4 regions of the Ancylobacter sp. genome follow, and region 3 is predicted to be linked to each of the others. Evidence: predicted binding sites of a transcription regulator. Region 3 holds the regulator's gene; each other region holds the start of a gene.
The links. The regulator PhoB, encoded in region 3, activates phosphate uptake and scavenging genes when phosphate is short. The targets are predictions, from matches to a motif close to TGTCATNNANCTGTCAT.

Region 1: the regulator PhoB is predicted to act here: its motif matches at 3,357-3,373, upstream of ACQY76_RS01915 (YdcH family protein).
Region 2: the regulator PhoB is predicted to act here: its motif matches at 3,364-3,380, upstream of ACQY76_RS02690 (alpha-D-ribose 1-methylphosphonate 5-triphosphate diphosphatase).
Region 4: the regulator PhoB is predicted to act here: its motif matches at 3,705-3,721, upstream of phnC (phosphonate ABC transporter ATP-binding protein).

What each region holds. Positions count from the first base shown of each region.
Region 1 covers NZ_OZ257132.1:410,660-417,681, forward strand. The annotation lists gene ACQY76_RS01890 (EAL domain-containing protein) at 1-641, shown strand, start outside; gene ACQY76_RS01895 (YqgE/AlgH family protein) at 687-1,313, opposite strand; gene ACQY76_RS01900 (protein-disulfide reductase DsbD domain-containing protein) at 1,449-2,300, shown strand; gene ACQY76_RS01905 (peroxiredoxin) at 2,432-2,917, shown strand; gene ACQY76_RS01910 (YdcH family protein) at 2,985-3,191, opposite strand; gene ACQY76_RS01915 (YdcH family protein) at 3,403-3,579, shown strand; gene ACQY76_RS01920 (propionyl-CoA synthetase) at 3,803-5,731, shown strand; gene ACQY76_RS01925 (DUF1013 domain-containing protein) at 5,827-6,537, opposite strand; gene ACQY76_RS01930 (YceI family protein) at 6,797-7,022, shown strand, end outside.
Region 2 covers NZ_OZ257132.1:585,346-592,367, reverse strand. The annotation lists gene ACQY76_RS02710 (dicarboxylate transporter/tellurite-resistance protein TehA) at 1-610, opposite strand, end outside; gene phnE (phosphonate ABC transporter, permease protein PhnE) at 688-1,512, opposite strand; gene ACQY76_RS02700 (phosphonate ABC transporter ATP-binding protein) at 1,505-2,374, opposite strand; gene ACQY76_RS02695 (PhnD/SsuA/transferrin family substrate-binding protein) at 2,446-3,303, opposite strand; gene ACQY76_RS02690 (alpha-D-ribose 1-methylphosphonate 5-triphosphate diphosphatase) at 3,405-4,580, shown strand; gene phnF (phosphonate metabolism transcriptional regulator PhnF) at 4,585-5,361, shown strand; gene ACQY76_RS02680 (FGGY family carbohydrate kinase) at 5,368-6,762, opposite strand; gene ACQY76_RS02675 (NAD(P)/FAD-dependent oxidoreductase) at 6,762-7,022, opposite strand, start outside.
Region 3 covers NZ_OZ257132.1:1,744,408-1,751,429, forward strand. The annotation lists gene pstC (phosphate ABC transporter permease subunit PstC) at 1-818, shown strand, start outside; gene pstA (phosphate ABC transporter permease PstA) at 831-1,664, shown strand; gene pstB (phosphate ABC transporter ATP-binding protein PstB) at 1,673-2,494, shown strand; gene phoU (phosphate signaling complex protein PhoU) at 2,520-3,233, shown strand; gene phoB (phosphate regulon transcriptional regulator PhoB) at 3,271-3,972, shown strand; gene ACQY76_RS08145 (SDR family oxidoreductase) at 4,010-4,774, opposite strand; gene ACQY76_RS08150 (LysR family transcriptional regulator) at 4,895-5,797, shown strand; gene ACQY76_RS08155 (polyhydroxyalkanoate depolymerase) at 5,816-7,022, opposite strand, start outside.
Region 4 covers NZ_OZ257132.1:2,886,980-2,894,001, reverse strand. The annotation lists gene ACQY76_RS13235 (ABC transporter ATP-binding protein/permease) at 1-637, opposite strand, end outside; gene phnE (phosphonate ABC transporter, permease protein PhnE) at 834-1,658, opposite strand; gene phnD (phosphonate ABC transporter substrate-binding protein) at 1,799-2,800, opposite strand; gene phnC (phosphonate ABC transporter ATP-binding protein) at 2,814-3,656, opposite strand; gene ACQY76_RS13215 (hypothetical protein) at 3,936-4,397, shown strand; gene ACQY76_RS13210 (alpha/beta hydrolase) at 4,384-5,277, opposite strand; gene ACQY76_RS13205 (hypothetical protein) at 5,313-6,353, opposite strand; gene ACQY76_RS13200 (electron transfer flavoprotein-ubiquinone oxidoreductase) at 6,361-7,022, opposite strand, start outside.

The DNA.
Region 1 (7,022 bases), 1.3 Mb from region 3:
GCACGCTGAAGCTCGAACTCTCCGAATCGCTGGCGATGGAGAACCCGGAATATGCGGCGCAGATCCTGCTGCGCATGCGCGAACTCGATGCCGGGCTGACGCTCGACGATTTCGGCTCCGGCTATTCCGCCCTCGCCTATCTCCAGCGCTTCCCCTTCGACAGCATCAAGGTCGACCGCACCTTCACCAAGGCGCTGGGACGGCGCGGCGACAAGGCCCAGCGCCCGATCATCCTGCGCACCATCATCAACATGGCGCATGATCTCGGCATGGACATCATCGCCGAAGGCATCGAGACCGAGCAGGTCGCCGCCGCGCTGGGCAAGCTCGGCTGTCGCTATGGCCAGGGTCGGTTCTTCGGCGAGGCGATGACCAACGAGGAAGCCCGCAAGCGGCTGCAGCCGGAGCAGCCGCCGGCCTCGCTGCTCGAACGCGGACGCCAGCTTTCGCGCGGCGCCAAGGCCGTCGTCTCGGCCGCCGCGCCCCCCGCGCGTCCCGGCACGGCCAGCCCGGCGGCGCAACAGGCGGCGCGTCCGGCACCCCAGCCCGGCGTGACACCTTCTGCACCGGCGCGCCCGGCACCGGCGGCGACACCTGCCACGCCTGCCGTTCCCACGCCGTCGACGCAAAGTTCAAGCTGAAGCAGCGTTCATGCTGAAGCGAAATGCCGCAGGCCGCGCGGCGGCTCAGGCGTGCCCGGCCTCGGACGACAGCATGCCCGGATGGATGCCGATCTTGCGCAAGGCAAGGTCGTATTTCTGGCTTGCCTCGGCCTCGAACACCAGCGCCGGATCGGCAGGGCAATGCAGCCAGCCATTCTGCTGGATCTCGTTCTCCAACTGCCCCGGCGCCCAGCCGGCATAGCCGAGCGCCAGCATGGCGTTCGCCGGGCCGCTGCCGGTCGCCATCGCCTTCAGAATGTCGAGGGTGGCGGTGAGGCAGATGCCGTCATCGATCGGCAGTGTCGAATCCTCGATGAAGAAATCGGCGGTGTGGAGCACGAACCCGCGTCCGGTCTCCACCGGCCCGCCGCGCAGCACCTTCACGCCGCCGGCACTGCGCGGGAGATGGCTGCGCTCATCGCCGGGGATGACATCGAGCTGCACCAGCAAATCGGGAAAATTGACGTGGTTTGCCAGCTGGTTGACCACGATGCCCATCGCGCCTTCCGAGGAATGCGCACACAGATAGATCACCGCGCGGGCGAAGCGCTCGTCGCGCATGCCCGGCATGGCGACCAGCATCTGCCCGTCGAGGAAGGTCCCGCTCATCGTGTTGCCGAGCCCCTGGGGGCGTTCGCGTCCAATCCACATGGGGGAAAGCGTAAACCCCGCCCGTGCATTTTCAAGTCCGCGCCGGCGCATGGCCGGTGCCGGAGGCAGGGGCTCACACGAACGTGCGCCTGTGGCCGCTTCCCCATCGCGACCTGAGAGGCTATCGCCAAGGCCATGCTTGCTCGTCTGCGCCCCCTCCTCCTGTGCTCGCTTGCCGCGATGCCGCTCGCCGGCCCCGCGCTCCTCGGCTCCGCCTTGGCGAGCGAGATGTCGGATTGGTCGGCGCCGGAGGGCACGGCGGCCCGGCTGGTCGCCGGCGGCACGGAAGGCGGCGCCCTGATCGGCGGCGTCGAAATTCGGCTGAGCCCCGGCCTCAAGACCTATTGGCGCTATCCCGGCGACAGCGGCGTTCCGCCGCAATTCGACTGGAGCGGCTCGCAGAATGTCGAGGATGTCGAGGTGCTGTGGCCCGCGCCCGTGCGCTTCGACGATGGCGGCTCCTTCTCCATCGGCTACAAGACGGACGTCGTGCTGCCGCTGCGCATCACGCCGAAGGACCCGTCAAAGGCCGTCGAGCTCAAGCTCAACCTCGATTTCGCCGTCTGCGGCAAGATCTGCCAGCCCGCCAGTGCCGCGCTCGGCCTCGCCGTGCCAAGCGGCGGCGGCGCGCCCTCGGCAGCGTTGACGCAGGCGCTGGCGCGCGTGCCGCATAGGGCGGCGCTCGGCGCCGGCGGCGAGCCCCGCATCGCCACCGCCCTGCTGCAGGACGGCAAGGACGGCGCGGCCATCCGCCTCGTGGCGCAGGTCGGTGATGCCAACAACGCCGACCTCTTCGTCGAGGGGCCGGGCGACGACTGGGCGCTGCCGCTGCCGGCGCGCGAAACCGGCCCGGACGGGCGCGTCACCTTCACCCTGCCGGTCGATGGCGTGCCCAAGGGCGCGGATATCGGCACGGCCCAGCTTCGCTTCACCCTGGTCGACGGCGACCGGGCCATCGAGGTGCACGCGCCGCTTTCCCACCACTGATCCGGCTTCCCGGCACGCCGGAAACCGCTATGGTACCGCCCGAGCGGACCCTGCGGTCGCGGCGAGCACTGTCGACGCCGGCCCTTCGGCGGTTCCCGTTCCTCTTTTCCTACGTATGAAAGGACATATCCATGACGATCAAGGTCGGCGACCAGCTTCCCAGCGTGACCTTCCGCGTGGCCACGGAGGACGGCCCGGTGCCGAAATCCACCGATGAGCTGTTCAAGAACAAGAAGGTCGTGCTGTTCGCGGTGCCGGGCGCCTTCACGCCCACCTGCCACAAGAACCACCTGCCGAGCTTCATCGCCCGCGCCGAGGAAATTCTTGCCAAGGGCGTCAGCACCATTGCGGTGACGGCGGTGAACGATCCCTTCGTGATGGCCGCCTGGGAAAAGGCGTCCAATGCCAGCGGCAAGATCGTGTTCCTGTCGGACGGCAATGGCGAGTTCGCCAAGGCGGTCGGCCTCGACTTCGACGCCTCGGGCGCCGGCCTCGGCGTGCGCTCCAAGCGCTATTCCATGCTGGTCGACGATGGCGAAGTGCTGATCCTCAATGTCGAGGACGTGCCGAGCAAGGCCGACAAGACCAACGCCGACGTGCTGCTCACCCAGTTCTGAGCCGCGCCTTCAGCCTCCCGGCCGGTGGCCTTGCCATCGCGCCGGGAGCGCTTGTCCCGCCCGCCGGTCAGGCGATGATGTCGGGACAGATCTGGTCCTCGATATAGCCGATGCGATCGCGCAGCTGCAGCTTGCGCTTCTTCAGCCGTGCGAGCTGAAGCTGGTCGCTTCCGGGCATGTCCTGCAGCGCCTGGATCGCGATATCGAGATCGCGATGCTCCTGCCGCAAATGCTCCAGAAGATCCTGGAACTCGCGCTCCTCATCCGCCGTCATCTCTGTCAAACGCCCGACCCGAAATCCGACTCAGCGTCCCTGCCCGCGGGACCTGCGCCGAGTATCGCCGCCCTCGCCGCCGGCCGCAACAGGGGCGCGCAACTCCCTGAACGGGTTACCACGCTGCGGTGCAGCACATCCTTTCATCGACAGCCCCGGGCTCTCGTGACAGACTGATGACGTTCATTTCGGAAGACAGGAGAAGCTGTCCATGACCATGCAGTCGCATGTTGCCGAGCTCGAACGACGCCATCAGGCGCTTGAGAAGCAATTGCGGGAAGAGACCATACGTCCCGCCACTGACGATACGCGCATCGCCGACCTGAAGCGGCGCAAATTGATCCTCAAGGACGAGATCGCCCGGCTCAAGGGAGCCACGCTCCACTAGCCCCACTGGCCGGCTCTCCGGCACGATCCCCATCTCATCAACACCCGGCCGCCGGCACCTCGCCGGCGGTTCGCGTTTGGGGCGCCGGCGGACCAGGCGCACGGGCGACGGAACGCGACGAAGGACGTAAGCACTTCATCGTCCTTGCCAGCGCGCGGCAGAAGGCGGAATCCTTCGACCGGAAGGACGGCCGCCAAGAGCCGTCCTCTGGGAGACGCCCGCCATGACCGGTTCCGCCAGCCGCTACCCTGACATCCACGCACGGTCCATCCGCGACCCCGAGGGCTTCTGGCGCGACGCCGCCGGCGCCATAGGCTGGTTCAGCGAAGGCGACCGCGTCTTCGATCCCGCGCTCGGCGTCTATGGCCGCTGGTTTCCCGGCTGGACCGGCAATGTCTGCCACAATGCGGTGGACCGGCACGTGACCGCCGGACGCGGCGCGCAGCCGGCCATTTTCTACGACAGCCCGCTCGCCGACGCCCGGCGCACCGTCACCTATGCCGAGCTGCAGAGCGAGGTGAGCCTGCTCGCCGGCATCCTGCGCGAACGCGGTGTCGGCAAGGGCGACCGCGTCGTCATCTACATGCCGATGATCCCCGAGGCGGTGTTCGCCATGCTTGCCTGCGCCCGCATCGGCGCGGTGCATTCCGTCGTATTCGGCGGTTTCGCCGCCGCCGAGCTCGCCAGCCGCATCGAGGATGCCGCGCCCAAGGTCGTGCTCTCCGCCTCCTGCGGCATCGAGCCCTCGCGCATCGTCGCCTACAAGCCGCTGCTCGACCTCGCCTTGACCATGGCGAAGCACCAGCCGGAGGCCTGCCTCATCTTCCAGCGGCCGCAGCTTGAGGCGAAGCTCCTGCCCGGCCGCGACCATGACTGGGCGGCCTTGCGCGAGGAAGCCCACGCTGCCGGCACCGTGGCGGCGTGTGTGCCGGTGGAGGCCACCGATCCGCTCTACATCCTCTACACCTCGGGCACCACGGGCAAACCCAAGGGCGTGGTGCGCGACAGCGGCGGCTATATGGTGGCGCTGCGCTGGTCGATGGAAGCGCTCTATGGCGTGCAGCCGGGCGAGGTCTACTGGTCGGCCTCCGATATTGGCTGGGTGGTCGGCCATTCCTACATCATCTACGCGCCGCTGCTCGCCGGCTGTACCACGCTGCTCTACGAGGGCAAGCCGGTGGGGACGCCGGACGCCGGCGCGTTCTGGCGGGTGGTGGAAGAGTACAAGGTGGCAGTGCTGTTCACCGCCCCCACCGCCCTGCGCGCCATCAAGAAGGAAGATCCCCAAGGCCGGCTGATGCGCGACTATGACCTCTCCAGCCTGCGCACCTTGTTCCTCGCCGGCGAGCGGGCCGATCCCGACACGGTGGAATGGGCCAAGGCCAGGCTCGGCGTGCCGGTGGTCGATCATTGGTGGCAGACCGAAACCGGCTGGGCCATCGCCGGCAACCCGGTGGGGCTGGAAGCACTGCCGGTCCGCGTCGGCTCCACCGGCGTGCCGATGCCGGGCTACCAGGTCGACATACTCGATGAGGGCGGGCATCCCCTCGGCCCCGACCGCATGGGCTCCATCGCCATCAAGCTGCCGCTGCCGCCCGGCTGCCTGCCCACGCTGTGGCGGCAGGATGAGCGCTTTCGCGCGAGCTACCTCGTCGACTATCCCGGCTACTACAAGACCGCCGATGCAGGCTTCGCCGACGCCGATGGCCAGCTCTTCATCATGGGCCGCACCGACGACATCATCAACGTGGCCGGGCACCGCCTCTCCACCGGCGGCATGGAGGAAGTGCTCGCCGGCCACGCCGATGTCGCCGAATGCGCGGTCATCGGCATCCATGACGAGTTGAAGGGCGAGGTGCCCTGCGGCTTCGTGGTGCTGAAGGTGGGCGTCACCCGCGCGCCAACCGACATCGAGGCGGAAATCGTCGCGCTGGTGCGCGAACGCATCGGGCCGGTGGCGGCGTTTCGCCTCGCCATCACGGTGAACCGGCTGCCCAAGACGCGCTCCGGCAAGATCCTGCGCGGCACGATGAAGAAGATCGCCGATGCGCAGCCCTGGAACATGCCGGCGACCATCGATGACCCCGCCTCGCTCGACGAGATCGCCGCGGCATTGGGGGCGCGCGGCCTTGCCCGGAATTCGGCGGCGTAGGTCGCCGCCACGGCAAATAGGCTCATGAAAAAGCCCGGAGCAGCGCGGCCCCGGGCTTTTCTCTTGCTGTCAGATGCCGAAAGCCGGAGCGAGGATCACTCCTCGTCTTCGGCCTCGCTCTTGCGCGAACCGCCCAGCTTGGCGAACACGGTCTCCAGGTTGATCGGCTCCTCGCGCGGCTTGCGGGTCGGGACGAAGGGCTCCGGGCCGTCGCCGGTGGACACGTCGACCGGAAGCAGCGTCGCCTCGTGCTCGCCGCTGGTCGCCGCCGAGGCGGGCCGGTCCTTGGAGGAGCGCTGCACCTCGATGTCGAGGTCGATCTGCGAGCACAGGCCCAGCGTCACCGGATCCATCGGCGTCAGGTTCTGCGCATTCCAGTGGGTGCGCTCCTTGATCGATTCGATGGTGGTCTTGGTGGTGCCGACCAGACGCATGATCTGGCTGTCTTTCAGCTCCGGGTGATTGCGCAGCAGCCAGAGGATCGCGTTCGGGCGGTCCTGGCGCTTGGAAACCGGCGTGTAGCGCGGGCCCCGGCGGCGCTTGGGCTCGGGCAGGCGCACCTTCGATTCCAGCAGCTTCAGCCGGTGGTTGGGGTTCTTCTCGGCGCGCTCGATTTCCTCGCGGGCCAGCTGGCCGGTCGTCATCGGGTCGCTGCCCTTGATGCCCTGCGCCACCTCGCCATCGGCGATACCCTTCACCTCGAGCACATGCAGCTTACAAAAGTCCGCGATCTGGTCGAATGTCAGGGCGGTATTCTCGACCAGCCACACGGCGGTGGCCTTCGGCATGAGCGGGGCGTTCGCCATGGGAGGCGTCTCCATCCAGTGATGCGCAGGCAGGCGGTGGAAACCGAGCCGGCGCGCAGATTTCGGGTCGTCGGCCGCGCAAACTTCTCCCCGCGCCCCACCACCCTGCGGGGCGGAGCCTCGGACCGTCTCGCGATGACCGGGATGCGACGAATATAAGCCTCCGTGCGCCTTCCTGCAAATCCTAAGACGAAAGGTCGATGTGGTTCCCCGTCGATGCCGCTGATAGCGTCCGCCCTCCCGAATCGAGGAGAAAGCGATGAAGCCTGTTCGACTTCTGGCGACGGCCCTGCTGATCGGATTCACCGCCTGCGCCGGCGCCGGGCAGAGCCTGGCGCAGGACATTCCGGCGCAACCGGGCGAGGCACCGGACATGCCCGGCACCGACGATGTCGCCCGCATCACCGGCGGCACCTATGTGGTCGATCCGGACCACACCCAGATCGTCTGGACCGTCAATCACATGGGCATTACCCCGCTCGCCG
Region 2 (7,022 bases), 1.2 Mb from region 3:
CCAGCTCCATGCCGAGGCTGGCGCGCTGCGCGGCCGGCAGAGTGTGCTGGAACAGCCGGGTGAGAAACACCGATTCCATCGACAGCCAGGACAGCACGCCCATGCCGAAGAACATCCAGCCCAGCGTGGTCTGGCCGAAGGTGGCGCAGGCGATGCCGCCGACGAGCCCGCCGCCAACGGTCGGCAAATAGAGGATGGGCGTCACCGCCTGCGGGTCGCGTCCGCCCTGCCACAGCCCGCCAACCGCCCAGGCGGCGTAGAGCGCCACGCCCGCCGCCCCCGCGATGAACAGGCTCCAGCCGAGCAGGGGCACATGCGGGCCGATGGCGATGGCGGCAATGAGCGTCGCCACCGGCAGCAGCGCGGCAACGAGGCCCTGCACCGGGTGGTTGAGCTCCGCGCGCGCCTCGCTGGGGTGCGCTAGCCACTTCAAGGCGTAGAGCATCGTCCAGAGCAGCCAGAGCCCGAAGGCGAGAACTGCCAGGCTCTCGCCGATGAGCATCGGCACGCCCCACAGCCTCGTCGCCATGCGCCAGCCATTGGCGAGGCCGCCAATGCCGAGCACGGTGCCGAAGAACATCGGGCGCATGGAAAGCAGGAAGGAGGTCACGGGCGGGCACCTGTCGTCGGGAGGCGACACTTACCCCATAGCGCTTCCCAAATGCACCTTTCCTAGCGGCAGGTGGGCTATTGGAACTTCGCCCGCAGCCGGTCGGTGAGGAACTCCATCGCCAGCACGATGACGAAGATGGCGAGGATGATCGCCGAGGCGTTGCGGTACTGGAACAGGTCGAACGCCACCTTCAGCTCCTGCCCGATGCCGCCGGCGCCGACGAGGCCGAGCACCACCGAGGCCCGCACCGCCTTCTCCAGCGCGAAGAGAGAGGAGTTGATCAGCGTCGGCATCACATCCGGCAGAATGGCCCCGCACAGCACGGTGACGCGGTTGGCGCCAATGGCGTGCAGCGCCTCCTGCGGCTTCTTGTCGGCCTCCTCCATCGCCTCGGCGAAGAAGCGGCCGCAGAAGCCGATGGTGTCGACCACGATGGTCATGGTGCCAGCCACCGCGCCGAGGCCGAGCGTCGAGACGAACAGCAGCGCCCAGACAAGATCCGGCACGGTGCGGAACAGCGAGACCAGCGCGCGCGGAAAATGCCGCAGGGCGCCGAGCGGCGAGATGCCGCGCGCTGCCAGCCAGCCCATGGGCAAGCTGACGATGACGCCGAACACCGTGCCGACCAGCGCGATCTGCAGCGTCTCCAGAATGCGCCAGCCCATGCGCTGGAGAAAGCCGGGATCGGTGTTGGGGGGCAGCATGCGCCCCACCAGCTCGGCCATGCGCGGCAAGCCGTTGGCGAGCTTTTCCGGCGAGGGGGCCACCTGCCCCATCGAGGCGAGGAACAGCGCGGCGACCACCACGATCAGCGTGAAGGAGATCGGCGAGATCGACGGCAGCCGGGGCGGCACGAGAGGGCGGGCGGGGGTGGGCGAGGGCGAGGTGAGGCTAACCATGGAAGACGCCCTCCATATCGCGCGAGGAGACCCGTGCGGTGGGCCGGTCGAAATGCACCTTGCCGTCCTTCAGGGCGACGATGCGGTCGGAATAATCGAGCGCGTGCTGCATGTCGTGGGTGGTGTAGACGAGGGTGATGCCATGCTCGCCGGCGAGCTCGGAGAAGATGCGCATGATGTCGCGCCCCACGGCCGGATCGAGGCTGGCGGCCGGCTCGTCGGCGATGAGCAGCTTAGGCCGGCGGATCAGCGCCCGGGCGATGGCGACGCGCTGGGCCTGCCCGCCGGAAAGCTGGTCGGCGCGGGCGCCGGCCTTGTCGGCCAGGCGCACCTCGGCCAGCACCGCCATGGCTTCCTCGCGCCATTCCTGGCGGGCGAGGGCGTGGTGCCAGGCGCGCCAGCTGCCGGGCAGGCCGAGCTTGCCCTGGATGACATTGGTGAGCACCGACTGTCGCCCTACCAGACCGTGATTCTGGAACACGAAGCCGATCTGCCGGCGCAGACGGGTAAGCTGCGCGGCGCTGGGGGCGGCCAGGAAGCGCTCGCCCAGCGTGGTGATTTCGCCCTGGGTCGCGGGCAGCAGGCCGATCAGGCATTTGAGCAGCGTCGACTTGCCGGCGCCGTTGGAGCCGATGAGCGCCACGCGCTGGTCGGCGCGTATGTCGAGATCGACCCCGGCGAACACCGCCTGACCGTTCGGGTAGGTCTTGGCGAGGCCGCGCGCGCCGATGATCTGCGGGCGGGGCGCGGCGACCGGCGGCTTCACCAGCGGGCCGACCTGCGGGTTGCCGGAGCCCATGCCGGCGACGCTTAGCCCGGCCGCGCTCGGCCCGGCGACGTTCTGCACGGGAACGTGCTCCATGGCGGCCTCCACTCATGCAAAGAGAAAGGCGCCGGACGGGGCAAGGCCCATCCGGCGCCGGGGAAAGGGTGTCAGTTGATGAAGCTGTCGAAGCTCTCGATGCCGATGGTGCGGTACATCGCGCGGACATAGTCGTAGTCGCTGTCCTTCACGTCGGTAATGAACACGCCGCCCTTGAACTTCTGGTTGTCGTCGCCCTGCAGCACGGCCCCCATCAGCTCGTTGCCATGGGTGAGAAAGGCGTCGCGCACCTTCACGAACACGTCCTCGGGAATGTCCTTGCGGGCGACGAGGATGTCGTTTGGCAGGTCGCGGCCACGCGCCACCACCGCGAAGGCGGCGTTGGGGAATGCCTTGCGGATGGAATTGAGGTGGCCATAGTTGAGGCCGATGGCGGCGATGTCGCCACGGATCAGCGCTTCCGCCGCCACGTTGCGGGAGATGATCACGCCCTCATAGTCCTTGTTGTACATGACGCCGAAATCGGCCAGCACCTGCGCCGGGCCGAGATGCTGCGAGGTCGAGCCGACCGAACCGAAGGACACCTTCTTGCCCTTGAGGTCGTCGATGGAGCGGATCGGCCCGTTGGCCAGCACGGCGATCTGGGCGAAATAGTCCGGCCGCTGCCAGGCCACGACGATGCGCGGGTCGCTGAGCTGCTTCATGACGACATATTCGGCCGGGCCGGTGAGCACGAGCTCGACATGGCCGGAATTCATCGCCTCGACGGCCGCGGTGCGCGAGCTGACCGGGATCAGCTCGATATCGAGGCCGGTGAGCTTCTCAAGTTCCTTCTGGAAGCCGCCGAATTCCTGCTGAAGCGCCTCCAGCCCCTCGATGTCGGTGACGGCGAAGCGCACGGGTTCGGCCGTGGCGGCGAAGGCCGTCGCCAGCGTGATGGCGAGGGCGGAAACGAGCGTGCGAAACATTTTTTGGCCCTTGCTGTATAGACAGGAACGATGTTGCACGGTTATCTGTATAGACAGCGTATGACGCATGCGTGACAGTGACGTAACCGGTGCCGAGGCGGATGATGAGTTGGCGGATCGAGAATGGGCTGGCGCTCGTCGGCGGCCAGTGGAGCGCGCAGCCTGTCGAGGTGAGCGGCGCGCGCATCGCGGCGGCGGGTGAGGCGGCCGGCGCTCGGCGCCTCGATGCGCGCGGCCTGCTGGTGCTGCCGGGCATCATCGACATTCACGGCGACGCCTTCGAGCGCCACATCATGCCGCGCCCCGGCGTGCGCTTCGACATGACGCTGGCTCTGCGCGACACCGACCGCGCGCTGGTGGCGAACGGCATCACCACCGCCTTTCACGGCGTCACCATCTCCTGGGAACCAGGCTTGCGTTCGCTGGAAGCGGCGCGCGGCTTCGTCGGGGCGCTGCTCGCCCTGCGCGCCGGGCTGGCCTGCGACACCCGGCTGCATCTGCGCTGGGAGACCTTCGCGCTGGAAGCGGTGGCGCAGGTGCGGGAATGGCTGGAACTCGGCCCCGCGCCCATCCTCGCCATCAACGACCACACCACCGGATCGGTGCTGAAGGGCACCATCGCCCGCAAGATCGGCCAGATGGCGGAGCGCGCGGGCATCAGCCGCGAGGAGTATATGGCGCTGCTCGACCGGGTGTGGGCGGCGCGGGACGCGGTGCCCGCCGCCATCGAGAGCCTCGCCGCCAGCGCGCGGGCCAATGGCAATGTGCTGCTCGCCCATGACGAGGATTCGCCCGCCGAGCGCGCCCGCTTCCGCGCGCTGGGTGCCGTCGCCTCGGAATTCCCGATGACGCAGGAAACCGCCGAGGCCGCCCGCGCGGCGGGGGAGGACGTGATCCTCGGCGCGCCGAATGTGGTGCGCGGCGGCAGCCACAATGGCGCGCTGAGTGCCAGCGAGGCGATAGCGGCAGGCCGCTGCACGGTGCTGACCAGCGACTATCATTATCCCTCGCCGCTCTATGCCGCCTTCACCCTCGCAGGGGGAGACCGGGAGGCGCTGGCCCGCTTCTGGCCGCTGATTTCCAGCAACCCCGCCCGCGTCGCCCGGCTGGCCGATCGCGGCAGCCTGGAGACGGGAAGGCGCGCCGACCTGCTGCTGGTCGATGCCTCCGACATGGCGCATCCTGAGGTGGTGGCGACCATGGTGGCGGGGCGGATCGTCTATGCGCGACGGGCGCTGGAGCGTCAGTCCGCCGGCCTGGCGCAGGCAGCGGAGTGAGGGCGTGAACAGGAGCGTGAGGGCACAGACGGGATCGGCCGACGGCATTTCGGGGTTTGACGGCCTCGTCTTCCGCCCCCGCCGCGATGCGCCGATCTGGCAGCAGATCTATGACCACGTCCTGTCGCTGATCGACAGCGGCTGGCTGCAGCCGGGCAGCCAGCTGCCCGGCGAGGTGCACCTGGCGGAAAAGCTCGGCGTCACCCGCATCACCCTGCGCCGGGCACTTCAGCAGCTTCAGCAGGAGGGACACTTGACCTCGCGCAAGGGGGTGGGGGTGTTCGTGCGCAACCTGCCTTCCGCGCTGGTGGTGCGCGATGGCAGCCGCTTCGCCGAGAGCCTACGTGCCGACGGCAAGAGCGTGACGACGCGCACCACGGTGCTGGAGCAGGAATTCGCCGATGCCGCCGCCGCCGAGCAGCTTCGGCTGGAGATCGGCGCGCCGGTGGTGCGCCTGCGCCGCCTGCGCGCCGCCGACGGCCAGCCGATCTATATCAGCACGAAGGTTTTCCCAGCTGCCCTGCTGCCGGATTTCGCCACGGTCTATTCGCGGCGCCAATCGGTGACGGACGTGTTCGTCGCGCATTCCATCCAGAAATACCGCCGCGCCGAAACCCGCATAAGCGGCGGCTTCGCCACCCCCGACGAGGCAAGCCTGCTGGCGCTGACGCCGGGCACGCCGGTGTTCCGCACCAGCTCGATCAACACCGACGCGGCCGGCAACCGCATCGAATGGGCGCGCGGCTGCTGGCTTCTCACCTCGGTGGACTTCGTATTCTGAACGGCGCTACGCCCGCCAGCCCCGGCTCTTCTCCACCGCCTCGGCGAAGCGGGCACGATCCCGGGCGCTGACCGATCCGTCCGGGGCGAAACGTTGGACATTGCCCCGGGCGGCCGCGATATCCGTGCCGCAGAGCGCGGCGAGGCCGAGCGCGGTCATCTCGTGCTGCGCCGGCACCTTCACCGTGCGTCCGCTGGCGGCGGCGAGGAAGCCGGCGAAGAACCGGCTTTGCGAGAGCCCGCCATCGATGGAAATCTCGGTGATCGCCGTGCCGCCGCTTTCCGCAGCGTCGATCAGGCCGACGGTGAGCAGGGCGATGCCCTCCAGCGCCGCGCGCACCATGTCGCGCCGGTCGGTCGCCGCCTCCATGCCGATGAACAGCGGCGCCGCCTTGCGGTCCCAATAGGGCGCGGCGAGGCCGGACAGCGCGGGGACGAAAACGAGGCCACGGCTGAGGGCGGAGGGGCCGGCGAAGCCGTCGAGGTCGCGGGTGTCGGCATAGAGGCCGAGCCGCTTCAGCCATTCCAGCGCCGCCCCGGCATCATAGACGCCACCCTCGACAGCGAAGACCGCCGCCTCGCCCTTGCGCTGCCAGGCGATGGTGGGGAGCAGGCCCTCGACCGCGGGCCGCTGCGGACCGGCGATGGCGAGCAGGAAGGCGCCGGTGCCGAAGGTGATCTTGGCTTCGCCCGGCGCGCGGCAGCCATGGCCGTACAGCGCCGCCTGCTGGTCGACGATGGAGGCCTGCACCGGCACGCCGTCGACGGTTCCGAAGCCGGCATCCACCGGGTGGATCGCGGGGAGGGCGCCGCGCGGCACGCCGTGCAGGGCGCACAGTTCCTCGCTCCACGTGCCGCTGGCGAGATCGAGCAGGCCGGTGCGCGAGGCGGTGGCGAGGTCGGTGGCGAAGGTGCCGGTGAGCCTTTCCAGGAAGAAGGCGTCGGTGGTGCCGAGCCGCAGCCGGCCTTTGGCACGCGCGGCGGCGACGGCCGGAATGTTCTCGATCAGCCAGGCCAGCTTGGAGGCGGAGAAGTAGGGATCGAGCGGCAGGCCGCAGATTGCCTGCGAGCGCGCCGCGTCGTCTGGCGGGCGCGCGGCGAGCGCATCGGCGGTGCGCGCGTCCTGCCAGACGATGACGGGCGAGAGCGCCTGCCCGGTCAGCGCGTCCCAGGCGAGGCAGCTCTCCCCCTGATTGGCGAGGCCGATGGCGTCGACCCGCCCGGCAGCGGCGAGCACGGTGCGGACATTGGCGAGCAGTTCCTCGGGGTCGTGCTCCACCCGTCCCGGCGCGGGATGGTGCTGGGCATGGGGCAGGGCGGCGGCGACCTGCGCGCGGCCATCCGCCTCGACCACGAGGCAGCGGGTGGAGGTGGTGCCCTGGTCGATGGCGGCGACACGCATCAGGCGGATTCCTCGAAGCCGACATGCACCGCCCCGGCTGCGCAGGCCTCCGGCGGGATCGGGATGAGAATGCGCCGTTCCGGCAGCCATGTCTTTTCGCGCGCCCACACCTCCCGCCCGTCCAGCGTCAGCGACAGCCGTCCGCGCGCTTCGCGGGTGAAGCGGAGCTGGAATTTGTTGAATGCCGGCTGTTCAGTCGAGCGCCGGACGAGGCCGGGCACCACCAGCTTGATCGGCGGGTCGAAGGTGACGGGCACCAT
Region 3 (7,022 bases):
GTGGCCTGCCGGCGCTGCGGGAATTCGGCCTGTCCTTCGTCTGGTCGACGACGTGGAACCCGGTGACCGAGGTGTTCGGCGCCGGCGTCATGGTGTTCGGCACCATCTTCAGCGCTGTCATCGCCGTCATCATCGCCCTGCCGCTGTCCTTCGGCATCGCCTTCTTCCTCACCGAGATCGCTCCCGGTCCGCTGCGCCGGCCGATCGGCGTCGCGATCCAGCTGCTCGCCGCGATCCCGTCGATCATCTACGGCATGTGGGGCTTCTTCATCATCGTGCCGCTGATGGCCGCCTATGTTCAGCCGCCGCTGATCGAGTGGCTCGGCCCGCTGCCGGTGATCGGCGCCCTGTTCCAGGGCCCGCCGCTCGGCGCCGGCATGCTCACCGCCGGCCTGATCATGGCCATCATGATCCTGCCCTTCATCACCGCGATGTTCGTCGAGGTGCTGGAATCGGTGCCGCCGATGATCAAGGAATCCGCCTACGGCGTCGGCGCCACCACCTATGAGGTCTACCGCAACGTCTCGGTGCCCTATGGCAGCACCGCCATGGTCGGCGCCGTCATGCTCGGCCTCGGCCGCGCGCTCGGCGAGACGATGGCCGTGACCTTCGTCATCGGCAATGCCACGCGCATGTCGGCCTCGCTCTTCGCCCCTGGCGCCACCATCGCCTCGACCATCGCCAATGAGTTCCCCGAGGCCTCCACGGGCTCGCTGAAACTGCAGTCGCTGCTCGAACTGGGCTTCATCCTCTTCGTGATTTCGTTCATCGTGCTCGCGCTTTCGCGCCTGCTCGTCCGGTCCCGGCTCAAGGGCTGAGGAGAGACACACATGGCATCCCTGGCCCGCCGTCGCGCGACCGACTACACCGTCAAGGCCATCAGCATCGGCTTCGCCGCGCTGTCTCTCGTTCTGCTCGCCTGGATCCTGTGGACCCTGGTGTCGCGTGGCCTGCCCGCGCTCGGCCCGCATGTCTTCACCAAGATCACCGCGCCGCCCGGCGCCGGGGGCGGCCTGCTCAACGCCATCGTCGGCTCGCTGATCCAGATCGGCGTGGCGCTCCTCATCGGCACTCCCATCGGTCTGATGTGCGGCACCTTCCTGGCCGAGAACGGCCGCGGAACCCAGGTCGGCAACGCGGTCCGCTTCGTCAATGACGTGCTGCTCTCCGCTCCCTCGATCCTCATCGGCCTGTTCGTCTACCAGCTCCTCGTCGTCCCCTTCGGCGGCTTCTCCGGCTGGGCGGGCGCGATCGCCCTCGCCATCATCATCATCCCGGTGGTGGTGCGCACCACCGAGGACATGCTGAACCTGGTGCCGATAGGCCTGCGCGAAGCGGCCTTCGCCCTCGGCGCGCCGCAGTGGAAGGTGGTTACCTTCATCACCTGGCGCGCCGGCCGGGCCGGCATCGTCACCGGCATCCTGCTCGCCATCGCCCGCGCGGCCGGCGAGACCGCGCCGCTGCTGTTCACCTCGCTCGGCAACAATGGCTGGTCGCTCAGCCTCGACGCACCCATGGCGAGCCTTCCCATCGCCATCTACCAGTATGCCGCCAGCCCGTTCGAGGATTGGGTGGCGCTGGCCTGGGCGGGCGCCCTCATCATCACCGTCGGGGTTCTGACCCTGAACATCCTTTCCCGCCTCGTCCTGGCGAAGATGAAGTGAGACGGACCATGAATTTCGCACCTGAAACGTCGATCGACATCGCTTCCGCCGTCAACCGCGCCACCGCGCCCTCGACCGAGTCCAAGCTCAAGGTCGAGAAGCTCAATTTCTACTACGGCGACAACCACGCGCTGAAGAACATCAATTTCGAGATCCCGGAAAAGCGCGTCACCGCGATGATCGGGCCCTCGGGCTGCGGCAAGTCCACGCTGCTGCGGGTGTTCAACCGCATGTACCAGCTCTATCCGGGCCAGCGCGCGGAAGGGAAGATCCTGTTCGACGGCGCCGACCTGCTGAGCAAGGAGCTGGATTCCACCGTGGTGCGCTCGCGCATCGGCATGGTGTTCCAGAAGCCGACGCCGTTCCCGATGTCGATCTACGACAACATCGCCTTCGGCGTGAAGCTGCATGAGCGCCTGAACAAGTCGCAGATGGACGAGCGCGTCGAGTGGTGCCTGCGCAAGGCAGCGATCTGGGAGGAAACCAAGGATCGCCTGCACACCTCCGCGCTCGGCATGTCCGGCGGCCAGCAGCAGCGCCTGTGCATCGCCCGCACCATCGCGGTTCGGCCGGAAGTGATCCTGCTCGACGAGCCCACCTCGGCGCTCGACCCGATCTCGACCTCGAAGATCGAGGACCTGATCGACGAGCTGAAGCAGGAATTCACCATTGTCATCGTGACACACAACATGCAGCAGGCGGCGCGTTGCGCCGACATCACCTCGTTCTTCTATCTCGGCGAACTCATCGAGGTCGCCGCCTCGAACGAGATCTTCACCAATCCGCGCGAAGCCCGCACCCGCGACTACATCACCGGCCGCTTCGGCTGATTCCGCGACGAGAGAGGCCTCCCCAATGACCGAACATATCGTCTCGTCGTTCGACACCGACCTGAAGGAACTTGGCCGCCGCGTGGTCGAGATGGGCGGACAGTCCGAGCGCCTCGTCGCCGACAGCGTTCAGGCGCTGGTGAAGCGCGACAGCGAACTCGCCCAGAAGGTGATCGTGCTCGACGGCCCGGTCGACCTGCTGCAGCGGGAGATCGAGGAGAAGGCGGTGCTCGTCATCGCCCGCCGGCAGCCGCTCGCCGGCGACCTGCGCGAGATCGTCGCCGCCATGCGCATCGCAAACGACCTGGAGCGTATCGGCGACCTCGCCAAGAACACCGCCAAGCGCGTGCTCGCCCTCACCGGCGAGTTCCACCCGCAGAAGCTGGTGCGCGGCGTGGAGCACATGTCCAACATCGTGCTCGAGCAGCTGAAAATGGTGCTCGACGCCTATGCCACCCGCGACGCCGCCCGCGCGCTCGACGTCTGGCAGCGTGACGGCGAGGTCGACGTTCTCTACACCTCGCTGTTCCGCGAACTGCTCACCTACATGATGGAAGACCCGCGCAACATCTCGCTGTGCACGCATCTGCTGTTCTGCGCCAAGAACATCGAGCGTATCGGCGACCACGCCACCAACGTTGCCGAGACGATCCACTATCTCGTCACGGGCCAGCTTCTCACCGAGGAACGGCCGAAGCAGGACACCAGCAGCCTGACCAGCGTGGCGTTCCCGACCTGAGAGCCTCGGCACCCCACGAACGTCCGGGAACGCGACCATGCCGACCAACATACTGATCGTGGAGGATGAGGAGCCCCTCACCCTCCTGCTCCGCTACAACCTCGAATCCGAGGGCTACTCGGTGGACAGCGTCGGGCGGGGTGACGAGGCGGAGACTAGGCTGCGCGAAAGCGTACCGGATCTTCTCATCCTCGACTGGATGCTTCCGGGGCTTTCCGGGATCGAGCTCTGCCGGCGGCTGCGGGCCCGGCCCGATACCGAGCGCATGCCGATCCTCATGCTCACCGCCCGTGGCGAGGAGACCGAGCGCGTGCGCGGCCTCGCCACCGGCGCGGACGACTATGTGGTGAAACCCTTTTCGGTGCCCGAACTCGTCGCGCGGGTGCGGGCGCTGCTGCGCCGCGCCAAGCCCGAGCACGTCTCCACCCTGCTGCGCGCCGGCGACATCGAGCTGGACCGCGAGACCAAGCGGGTGCACCGCGCCGGCCGCGAGCTGCATCTTGGCCCCACCGAGTTCCGGCTGCTGGAGTTCCTCATGCAGTCGCCCGGCCGGGTCTATTCGCGCGAGCAATTGCTCGACGGCGTGTGGGGACAGGACGTCTATATCGACGAGCGCACGGTCGACGTGCATGTCGGGCGCCTGCGCAAGGCGCTGAACCGCCCGCGCCAGCCCGATCCCATCCGCACCGTGCGCGGCTCCGGCTACTCGTTCAACGAGATGTTCGCCCGCGCGCATTGAGCGCGCAGGCGAACCGGGGCCACCGCTCCAGGCTGCGTCAGGTGCGGTTGATCGACAGGCCGCCATCGACGAGATGCGCGGTGCCGGACACGAAGGACGCATCGTCCGAAGCGAGATAGAGCACCGAGCGGGCCAGTTCCTCCGGCGCCGCGACGCGCTTCAGCGCATGCAGCCCGGTAATAAAGGCCTGGGCTTCCGGCGTGTCGTTGGCTTCCCGGTACATCTCGGTTTCCACCGCGCCCGGCAGGATCGCGTTGACGCGCACACCCTGCGGCCCGAATTCGGCCGCCAGCACCTGGGTGAGGCCAACGAGCCCGGATTTCGAGGCGGCATAGGCGGCAAGGCCGGGAAAGCCGGCCGTATAGCCCACGAAGGTCGAGGTGAAGACCACCGAGCCGCCGCCGGATTTGAGCATCTCGGCGATCTGGTGCTTGGCGCCGTAGAACGCCCCGGTGAGGTTCACCGCCAGCGTGTCCTCCCAGCCCATGGCGGAAATGCCGGTGCTAGGGCCCTTCTCGCCGAGCGTGCCGGCATTGTTGACCGCGATGTCGAGCCGGCCGAAGCGCTCCACCGCCAGCGCGGCCAGCGCGCGGTCATAGGCCTCCTCGCGCACATCGCCGGCAAGCACGGCCGCTTCGCCGCCTGCCGCCGCGATTTCCGCTGCCAGCGCGTCCAGTTCGCCTTGGCGCCGGGCGCCGAGAACGAGCCGGGCGCCCTCGCGGGCGAACAGCACCGCCACCGCCCGGCCGATGCCGGAACTGGCGCCGGCGATCAGCGCAACCTTGCCATCAAGACGTCCCATCGAAAGTCTCCAACCTGAGGAATCGCCGCCCTCGGCGGCGTGTCGCGGAGGAGTATGGCGATGCCGACGCGTTCGGATTAGACTTCAGCAAGCGGAAACCATGTCCGGAAAACGCGAACGATGAAACTTGACGGGATCGCCGCTTTCGTCGCCATTGCCGAGGCCGGCTCCATCAGCGAGGCGGCGCGCCGGCTGAGACTGGCGAAGTCGGTCGTCAGCGACCGTCTGGCGCAGCTCGAACGCCAGCTTGGCGCCAGGCTGGTCCACCGCTCCACCCGCCGATTGACGCTGACCGAGGACGGGCTGATCTTCCTGGAACTGGCCTCCCAGTCCCTGCGCGGCATCGAGGCGGCCGCCGCCACTCTCGCTGAGCGGCGCGGCACGCTCTCCGGCCCGCTGCGCCTTTCAGCGCCGGTGACGCTGACGGCGCTCCACATCGGGCCGGCGCTCTACCCCTTCCTGCGTAGCCATCCGCAGATCGACCTCAGCATCGAGCTGGATGATCGCGTCGTCGACGCGCAGGCCGAAGGCTATGACGGGGTGATCCGGCACGGGCCGATGCGCGACAGCCGGTTGATGGCGTGGAAGCTCGCGCGCAGCCGGCGGTTGCTCGTCGCCTCGTCCGAATATCTCGAACAGCACGGCACTCCGCGCAATCTTGATGAGCTGGAGCAACACCGGGGTATCTTTTACAGCCATCGCGGCATCGCCGACTGGCGCTTCGAAACGGCGGGCAGGGCAGTGCAGGTGCGTGGAAAGGCCGGGCTGCAGGTCAATAATGGCGTGGTGATGCGTGATGCGGCAGTGGCCGGGCTGGGCGTCACGCTGCTGCCGCTGTTTATCGCCGGGCCTCAGATCCGCGACGGCACGCTGCGGGTGATCGATGTCGGCGCCGAGCCGGAGGCGGAATTCATCTATGTCGCGCATCCCGAGGGCCGGCATCCTTCGGCGAAGCTGCGGGCGCTGGCGGACTGCCTGCGGGAAGCCTTTGGCGATCCGCCCTATTGGGAGGCCGGCCTCTAGACTACGCAGGCGCGCGGCTCAGTCCTGCGGACGATTATGGCCCTTCTTCGGCCAGTTGTGCGAGAGCACGAAGTCGGAAATGCGCGGCGCGATCTCGGCGCGGAACCGCGAGCCGTTGAACACGCCGTAATGGCCGACCGTGGGCTGGAGGTAATGCGCCTTCATGTCATCGGGCAGGCCCGAACACAGCGTTTGGGCGGCGCGGGTCTGGCCGACGCCGGAAATGTCGTCATTCTCGCCTTCGACGGTCAGCAGCGCCACGTTACGGATCTTCGACGGGTCCACCTTCACGCCGCGATGGGTCATGGTGCCCCTCGGCAAGGCGTGGTCAATGAACACGGTCTGCAGCGTCTGGAGATAGTACTCCGCCGGCAGGTCCATGACCGAGAGATACTCGTCGTAGAACTCCCGGTGCTTGGCGGCGGAATCGCCGTCGCCCTTCACCAGATGGCCGAACATGTCGGCATGCGCCCGCAGATGCCGCTCCAGATTCATCGCCATGAAGCCATGCAGTTGCAGGAAGCCGGGATAGACCTGCCGCATCACCCCGGCATTCGGCCAAGGAACGGTGGTGATGACATTGCGGGAAAACCAGTCGATGCCACGGTCCTGCGCGAAGTGGTTTACCGCCGTGGGGCTCTCGCGGGTGTCGATGGGCCCGCCCATCAGCACCATGGAGGCGGGCACGTCCGGGTCGCCCATCTCCTCCATGCGCGCGACAGCGGCGAGCACCGGCACAGCGGGCTGGCACACGGCAAGGGCATGTACGCCGCCGCCGAGATGGCGGAAGATCTCGATCACATAATCGATGTAGTCGTCGAGATCGAACGTGCCCTCCGACATCGGGACGTTGCGCGCGTCGACCCAGTCGGTGATGTAAAGGTCGTGATTGGGCAGCAGGGTCTGCACGGTTCCGCGCAGCAATGTCGCGTAATGGCCCGACAGCGGCGCGACGATCACCATGCGCGGCTGCGGCCGGCGCGGCTTGTGCTGGAAATCGCGCCGGAAATGCAGCAGCTTGCAGAAGGGCCGCTCCCACACCGTCTCGATTTCGACAGGGACGTCGACGCCGCCGACCTTGGTGTCGCAGATGCCCCAATCGGGCTTGCCATAGCGCCGCGTGGTGCGCTCGAACATCTCGAACGAGGCCGACATGGTCTTGCCGAATTCGGTATGGGCGAGCGGATTGGCCGGGTTGCGATAGAACAGCCGTCCGGCATCCGCC
Region 4 (7,022 bases), 1.1 Mb from region 3:
GCTTCACCAGCACCCGGCCGATGAGATGGGCGATAAGCGTGCCAACCGCCGCATAGGCAAACGCCGCCCAGACGAGATAGCCCGGTATGTGCCAGCTTCCCCCGAACAGGTTGAAGGCGAAATCGCCAGAAAGCCCCCACAGGATGACGGCGAAGGAGGTCAGCGTCATCACCGCGCCGAGCAGGCCGAGAAACAGGCCCAAGGTCTGGCTGACATAGGAGTTGATATCTTCTGCAATACGCTGGTCGGGGTTGTCGGCCTCGTCGCCCTTCAGCCGCATGCGGTAATGGGTCTCATCCGCCAGCCAGGCGGTGAGGTATTTCTCCGTCATCCAGGTACGCCAGCGTATCTGCAGCCATTGGCGCAGATAGACCTGATAGACCGCGACCGCGATCGCGCCGGCGGCGTATAAGGCGAACATCCAGAGAAGATGGACGAAGGCGGGATAATTCTTCTCCTGGATCGCGTTGTAGAACTCGGCGTTCCACTGGTTGATCAGCACGCTGGCATAGACCCAGCCAACCTCCAGGGCGATCACCGCCACGAGAAGGGCGAGCCCGCGCCATCTGTCCTCGCCGCGAAAATAGGGGATGGACAGCCGCCAGACATCGGCGAGCAGGGAGGTGATGGCACGCAAGGGGGCTACTCCGGGCAGAGGTCGCAATCACCTCATCTACGCCGGGCGAAGCTGGCGGGACGGTGTCCGCAACATTACCGTTTGGAGAGCTTGCGCGCCATGGCCCGCTACCGCCGCCGCCGGCGGTCGAAACGACAGCGCGGACGCCATGCGCCCACGCGTCATCCCATGGCTGCGAAGGCTTGAGGCCGCTGCGTCAGATGAACTTCTTGCGGATGCGCTGGCTGACCATGTCGAGCAGCGAGACGGTGATGATCACCATGATGAGGATCGCCGAGGCCTGCGAGTAGAGGAAGCCGCGCATCGTCTCGTTGAAGGTCATGCCGATGCCGCCGCCGCCGACGATGCCGAGCACGGTGGCCGAGCGAACATTGGATTCGAAGCGGTAGAGCGCATAGGAGATCCACAGCGGCATCACCTGCGGCAGCACGCCATAGATGATCTCCTGCAGCCAGGTGCCGCCGGTGCCGCGAATGCCCTCGACCGGCGCCGGGTCGATGGCCTCGACCGCCTCGGAAAACAGCTTGGCGACCACGCCGGTGGTGTGGACGAACAGCGCCAGCACGCCGGCAAAGGGGCCGAGGCCCACGGCGGCGATGAAGATCAGCGCGAAGACCAGCTCGTTGATGGCGCGGCAGGCGTCCATCAATCGGCGCACCGCGAAGGCGAGCCAGTGGGGCGCGACATTCTCGGCCGAGAGGATGCCGAGCGGGATGCCGGCAATCACCGCCAGCACGGTGCCCCAGATGGCAATCGCCAGCGTTTCCAGCATGGCGTTGGTATAGACGTCCCAGTCGCTGAAATCGGGACGCAGGAAATCGGCGCCGAGGGTTGCCATGTTGCCGGAGTCGCGCCAGAGCTGTGCCGGGTTCATCTCCGCCTCGTACCAGGCGGCCACCAGGATGACGACCGTGACGGCGGCCAGCACCAGGCGGAACAGCCGGGTGGTGAGCGGCGTCACCGGCGGCGCCGGCATGGCGCGCGTGGCGGTGCGATGGGCGGCATCGGCAGCGGCAAACATGGGGCGCATTTCTCCGTGGTCGTCCCGGCCGAGCGTTTCCGGCGGGCTCTGTCGCCGCGATCCCGGAGCGGCCTTTCAGCCGTCCGGGATGACGTTGTCGGCAGCGAGGATGCGGGACCGCGCCTGCGCTCCCGCGCGCCTCACATGCTGGGCAGCTTCTTCTGCTGGTCGTCGAGAGCGGCGAGCTTGGCGTCGATCTCCTTGACCTTCGCGGCCTTCTCGTCGGCGGAGAGCTTCTCGTCGTTCTGGACCTTCACCTTCGACTTGAAGAGCTCAAGCTGGCGGATCGGGATCAGCTGCGCGTCGGAGGAGGCGAGGAACGGGCCCCAGCCGTCAGAGGTCTTGGCGAGCACCTCACGGGCGTGGGCGATCTCTTCCGGCGTACCGTTGCGGCCATAGGTCATGAAGAAGGTGTAGATCTTCGCCTTCAGGTCCGACGGCAGGTCCTTGCGCCACACGATCGGGTCGCCGGCGATCAGCGGCGAGCGCCACACTTCCTTGATCTTGGCGGCTTCCGCCGGGCGCGTCTGCTGGAGGCGCGACACGTTCTCGGTGTTGTTGGTGGCGAAGTCGATCTGCTTGTTGGCAACCGCGAGCAGGTTGCCTTCATGGTTCGACGACACGACGCGCTTGTAGCACTTCTGCGGGTCGACATTGTTCAGCGCGAAGACGTAGTAGCTGGGGACCAGGAAGCCCGAGGTGGAGTTCGGGTCGCCATTGCCGAAGTTGTAGCCCTTCGAGCAGTCGAGAATGTCCTTGAGATCGTTGATGTCGTTGCGGTCGACATTGGTGACGATCAGCGAGTAGTAGCCCGAGGAACCGTCCGGCTTGGCGGTCTTCACGAACACTTCGCCGCCGGCGCGGTCCACCGCTTCCATGGCCGACTTGTTGCCGTACCAGGCGATGTCGACCTTCTTGAAGCGCATGCCTTCGATGACGCCGGCATAGTCGCCGACGAAGAACGGCTTCACCGGCACGCCGATGGCCTTTTCCATGTCCTTGATCAGCGGCTCGAAGCTCTTGGCGAGGTTCGCCGAGGACTCCGTGGAGATGAAGCCGAAGTTCAGCTCCTTGATCTCTTCGGCGCGGGCCGGAACCGCAAGGGCGGCCAGCGCAAGGCCGGCGGCAATGAGGCGCTTCATGGGTGGCTCCTGTTCAGGAAACGGGCTGGGAGAGAGAAGCGGTTTCGGCGGGGGCCGGCACCACGAACTGGCTGGGCAGGATCAGCTCCTCGGCGCTGGCGCCGTAGAGCTCGGTAAGGAAGGCGGCGTTGATCTGCGAGGCCGGGCCGTCGAACACGACCTTGCCGGCATTCATCGCGACCACGCGGTCGAAATAGGCGGTGGCGTAATCCACCTGGTGCAGCGAGACGACCAGGGCGATGCCGTGGTCGCGGCTCATGGTCACCAGCGTGTCCATCACCCGCTTGGCGCTCTTGGGGTCGAGCGAGGCGATGGGCTCGTCGGCCAGCACCAGCTTGGCGCCCTGCACCAGCGCGCGGGCGATGGCGACGCGCTGCTGCTGGCCGCCGGAAAGCTCCCGCGCCCGCTTCCCGGCGTGCTGGGCGATGCCGACCTCGGCCAGCGCGGCATAGGCGGTGCGGCGCTCATCGGCGTTGAACAGGCCGAAGGTGCCGCGCAGCGCGTTCATCCGCCCGAGCGCGCCGACCAGCACATTGGTCATCACCGACAGCCGGCCGGACAGCGCGAATTGCTGGAAGACGAGGCCGATATGGCGGCGCGCGGCGCGCACGTCGCGCGCCAGCCGGCCGGCTTCCTGCACCTTGATGCCGAAGGAATGGATGGCACCGGAGCCCGACCCGCTGCCATCGGCCAGGATCAGGCCGGCGGCGAGGCGGATCAGCGTCGACTTGCCCGACCCCGAGGCGCCGATGAGGGCGACACGCTCGCCGGGCTGGATGGTGAGCGAGACATTCTCCACCGCGCGCATCTGCCCGTAGGTCTTGCTCACTCGGTCGAGTTGAAGGGCTGCCGCCATCGGTGCTCCGCCGGCCTGTTGAAGACCGGCTTGGGGTAGCCCTGCGCGGTGACGGGTGGATGAAATTTGGATTGCAGTTTTGTGACACAACCCTGCCCGTCGCCGCCGGCGCGCGCTGCAGGGTGCGGGAGTGCCTCCCCGGAGTCAGGGGCAGCCGCGGCGGCGGGCGCCGTCAGATGGGGAAAAACCCTGCCGCCGCATCGGCTTCATTGACTTCGAACGGGCTTCGTCACCACACTCGCGCGGGGACCGGGAAGGCTGAACCGGAGCGGGGGCCGCATGTATTACGCAATCGTCGCGCTGACCATGGTGGTGGCGCCGCTGCTGAGCATCGCAGCGGAATATCCCAATATCACCGGGCTTGGCGGCCTCATCATCGTCGCCACCAAATGGTTCGCCTTCTGGGCGGTGGGGGTGCGGCTGCTGCTGGCGGGCCTCACCCAGATCCTGCGGCCGGGCTACACGCTGAAGGGCATCTTCGGCGTGGACGAGGCGCGCGCCCATGTGGTGGTGCAGGAGCTCGGCTTCGCCAATGCCTCCATCGGGCTCGCCGGGCTGCTGTCGATCCTGTTCTCGATCTGGGCGCTGCCGGTGGCGTTCATCGGCGGCCTGTTCCTCGGCTTTGCCGGCGTCAACCACCTCATGCGCCCGCACCGCACCATGCGCGAGACGGTGGCGATGGTGACGGACCTCTGGGCCGCCGCCATCCTGCTGGCGGTGTTCCTGTTCAGCCTGTTTTGAGGCCGAACCGCACGCGCAGCCATCCGGCGGCGTTTGCCAGGCCGGCGCGGCCATCGGCAAGCCGCGCGGCCCACACCATCCAGGCGTGGATCATCTGCGGCCACACCTCCAGCACCACCGGAACCTCGGCCGCGCCGAGCGCGCGGGCGATGCTCACCGCATCGTCCAGCAATCCCTCGCTCGACCCGACCTGAACCAGCGTCGGCGGCAGGCCGGCAAGGTCGGCGAAGAGCGGCGAGACCGCCGGGTCATTCGCCGCGCGTCCCGCCAGAAAGGCCTGCGCCAGCCCGACGAGGTAGTCGCGGCTGATCAGCGGGTCGACCGCCGCCTTGCTGTCGAGCGTCGCGCCGCTCATCGTCAGATCGGTCCAGGGCGACACCAGCCACGCCGCCGCCGGCATCGCCTCCCCGGCCTCACGCAGGGCAATGAGGGTGGCGAGCGTCAGGTTGCCGCCGGCACTGTCGCCGCCGATGGCGATGGTCTCCGGCGCATAGCCCTGAGACCGCAGGAAGCGCCAGGCGGCAAGGGCGTCGTCCAGCGCGGCGGGATAAGGATGCTCCGGCGCCAGCCGGTAGCCGACGGCGAGGGTACGGATGCCCGCCTGCTTGCCGAGGGCACCGACCATGGCGCGATGGCTGCGGAGCGAGCCGGAACAATAGCCGCCGCCGTGGAAATACAGCAGCACCCGCGTCGCATCGCTGCCCGGCGCCAGCGACCATTCGGCCGGCAGCCCGGCAATGTCGACCGGCGTGAAGGGCACGTCATCGGGCGGCGGATCGATGGCGCAGATGTCGTCCATACGCTGCCGGCGCTCCGCCCAGCTGGTCGGGCGCGGCTGGCCGGTGAAGAGCTGCCTCAGTTCGTCAATGTCCCGCACCATCCGCTCCCCGCCCCGCCGGTGCCGGACGCCGTCCGCTAGTGCGGCCGGAAGCCGACATAGCCGCCTTCGCCATCATACAGCACGTCGAAGCCGTTCAGCAGGTGGTAGCTGGTGTTGACGAAGGGCGGGGCGTTGTCCGCCACCCGCAGATGCACGGCGCTCGGCGCCATGGGCGAGCCATCGCCGACGGCGAAGCTGTAGAGCGGGAAGGCGCTGCCCTCCTCGCCGATGCTGATCGCCACCTGCGTGCCCGGCGGCAGCGTGCCCTCGGCACCCGCCGCCTGCGAGGCCGGCACCGTCATGTACATCACCGAGACGCCGGTATCGACCAGCACCGAGCCGCAGGCCGGCAGGGTCGAGCCGCCCAGCGCGATGCAGGCCGGCAGCGACGCCCAGTCGGCGCCGTCCGGCCGGCGCGCGAGCTTCACATAGCGGAAGGCCCCGCGCGTATTGGCGGCGGTGAGGCCGATATGCACGCCCTCGGGCGAGAGGATGTAGCCCTGGCGGCGACGCCCCTCTCCGCCGGTGACATGCAGCAGCGGATTCTTGTCCGGCGTGCTCTGGCTCTGCTTGTCGCCCTCGCGGGCAAAGCCGATGCCGACCATGGCGATGTTGCGCGGGCTCATCGTCGGCCGGCATTCGCGCGCATAGTCGAGGCACTGGACCTCGGTCACCACCATCACCGGCAGCGGCTGCGTCGTCACGCTCGCCCCTTCGCGGCCGACCAGCGAGACCGGGGTGACGACCCACTGGCCCACCATCACCCGGCCGGAGCTCGTATAGGTGAGCTTGGCCGGCCCCTGCGAGGGCATCTGCTCGAAGCCCGGCACGAATTCCGACGCCACCACGATGCCGGTCGAGCCTGAATCGAGTTCCGCCCGCAGCGGCCTGCCGCCGAAGGAGAGGCCGATGCGCGGCACGCCGTCGATCTCGCCCGGCTCGGCATTGAGGTAGCGCAGGAAAAGCCCCTCGCGATAGGGCTCATAATCGGGTCGCTCCTGTGCGAGCGCCGGCAGGCCGGCCCCGAAGAGGAGGCCGGAGCCGATCAGAAGGGCCTGGGAAAGCCGAGCGAACATATGCGCCTCACATATTGGGGTAGTTCGGGCCGCCGCCGCCTTCCGGCGCCACCCAGGTGATATTGCGGTTCGGGTCCTTGATATCGCAGGTCTTGCAGTGAACGCAGTTCTGGGCGTTGATCACGAAGCGCGGCTCGCCGCCCTCCTCCACCCATTCATACACCCCCGCCGGGCAGTAGCGCGCAGACGGACCGGCAAACACATCGTGCTCCGAGGCCTTCTGCAAGGCCATGTCGGCGACCTTGAGGTGGACCGGCTGGTCTTCCTCGTGATTGGTGTTGGACAGGAACACCGAGGATAGGCGGTCGAAGGACACGACGTTGTCGGGCTTGGGATAGTCGATCCGCTTCGCCTGCGCCGCCGGCACCAGCGTTGCCGAATCCGGCTTGCCATGCCCCAGCGTGCCGAAGGGCGAGACGCCGAACAAAGTGTTCAGCCACATGTCGAGCCCGCCCAGCGCGATGCCGGCCAGCGTGCCGAGCTTCGACCAGAGCGGTTTGGCGTTGCGCACCTTCCACAGATCGCGCCCGATGGCGGAATCGCGCCAGCCGGCCTCATAGCCGGCAAGCTCGTCATGCGCCCGCCCCTCGCCCAGCGCCTTCGCCACCTCTTCGGCGGCGAGCATGCCGGAGAGCACGGCATTATGGCTGCCCTTGATGCGCGGCACGT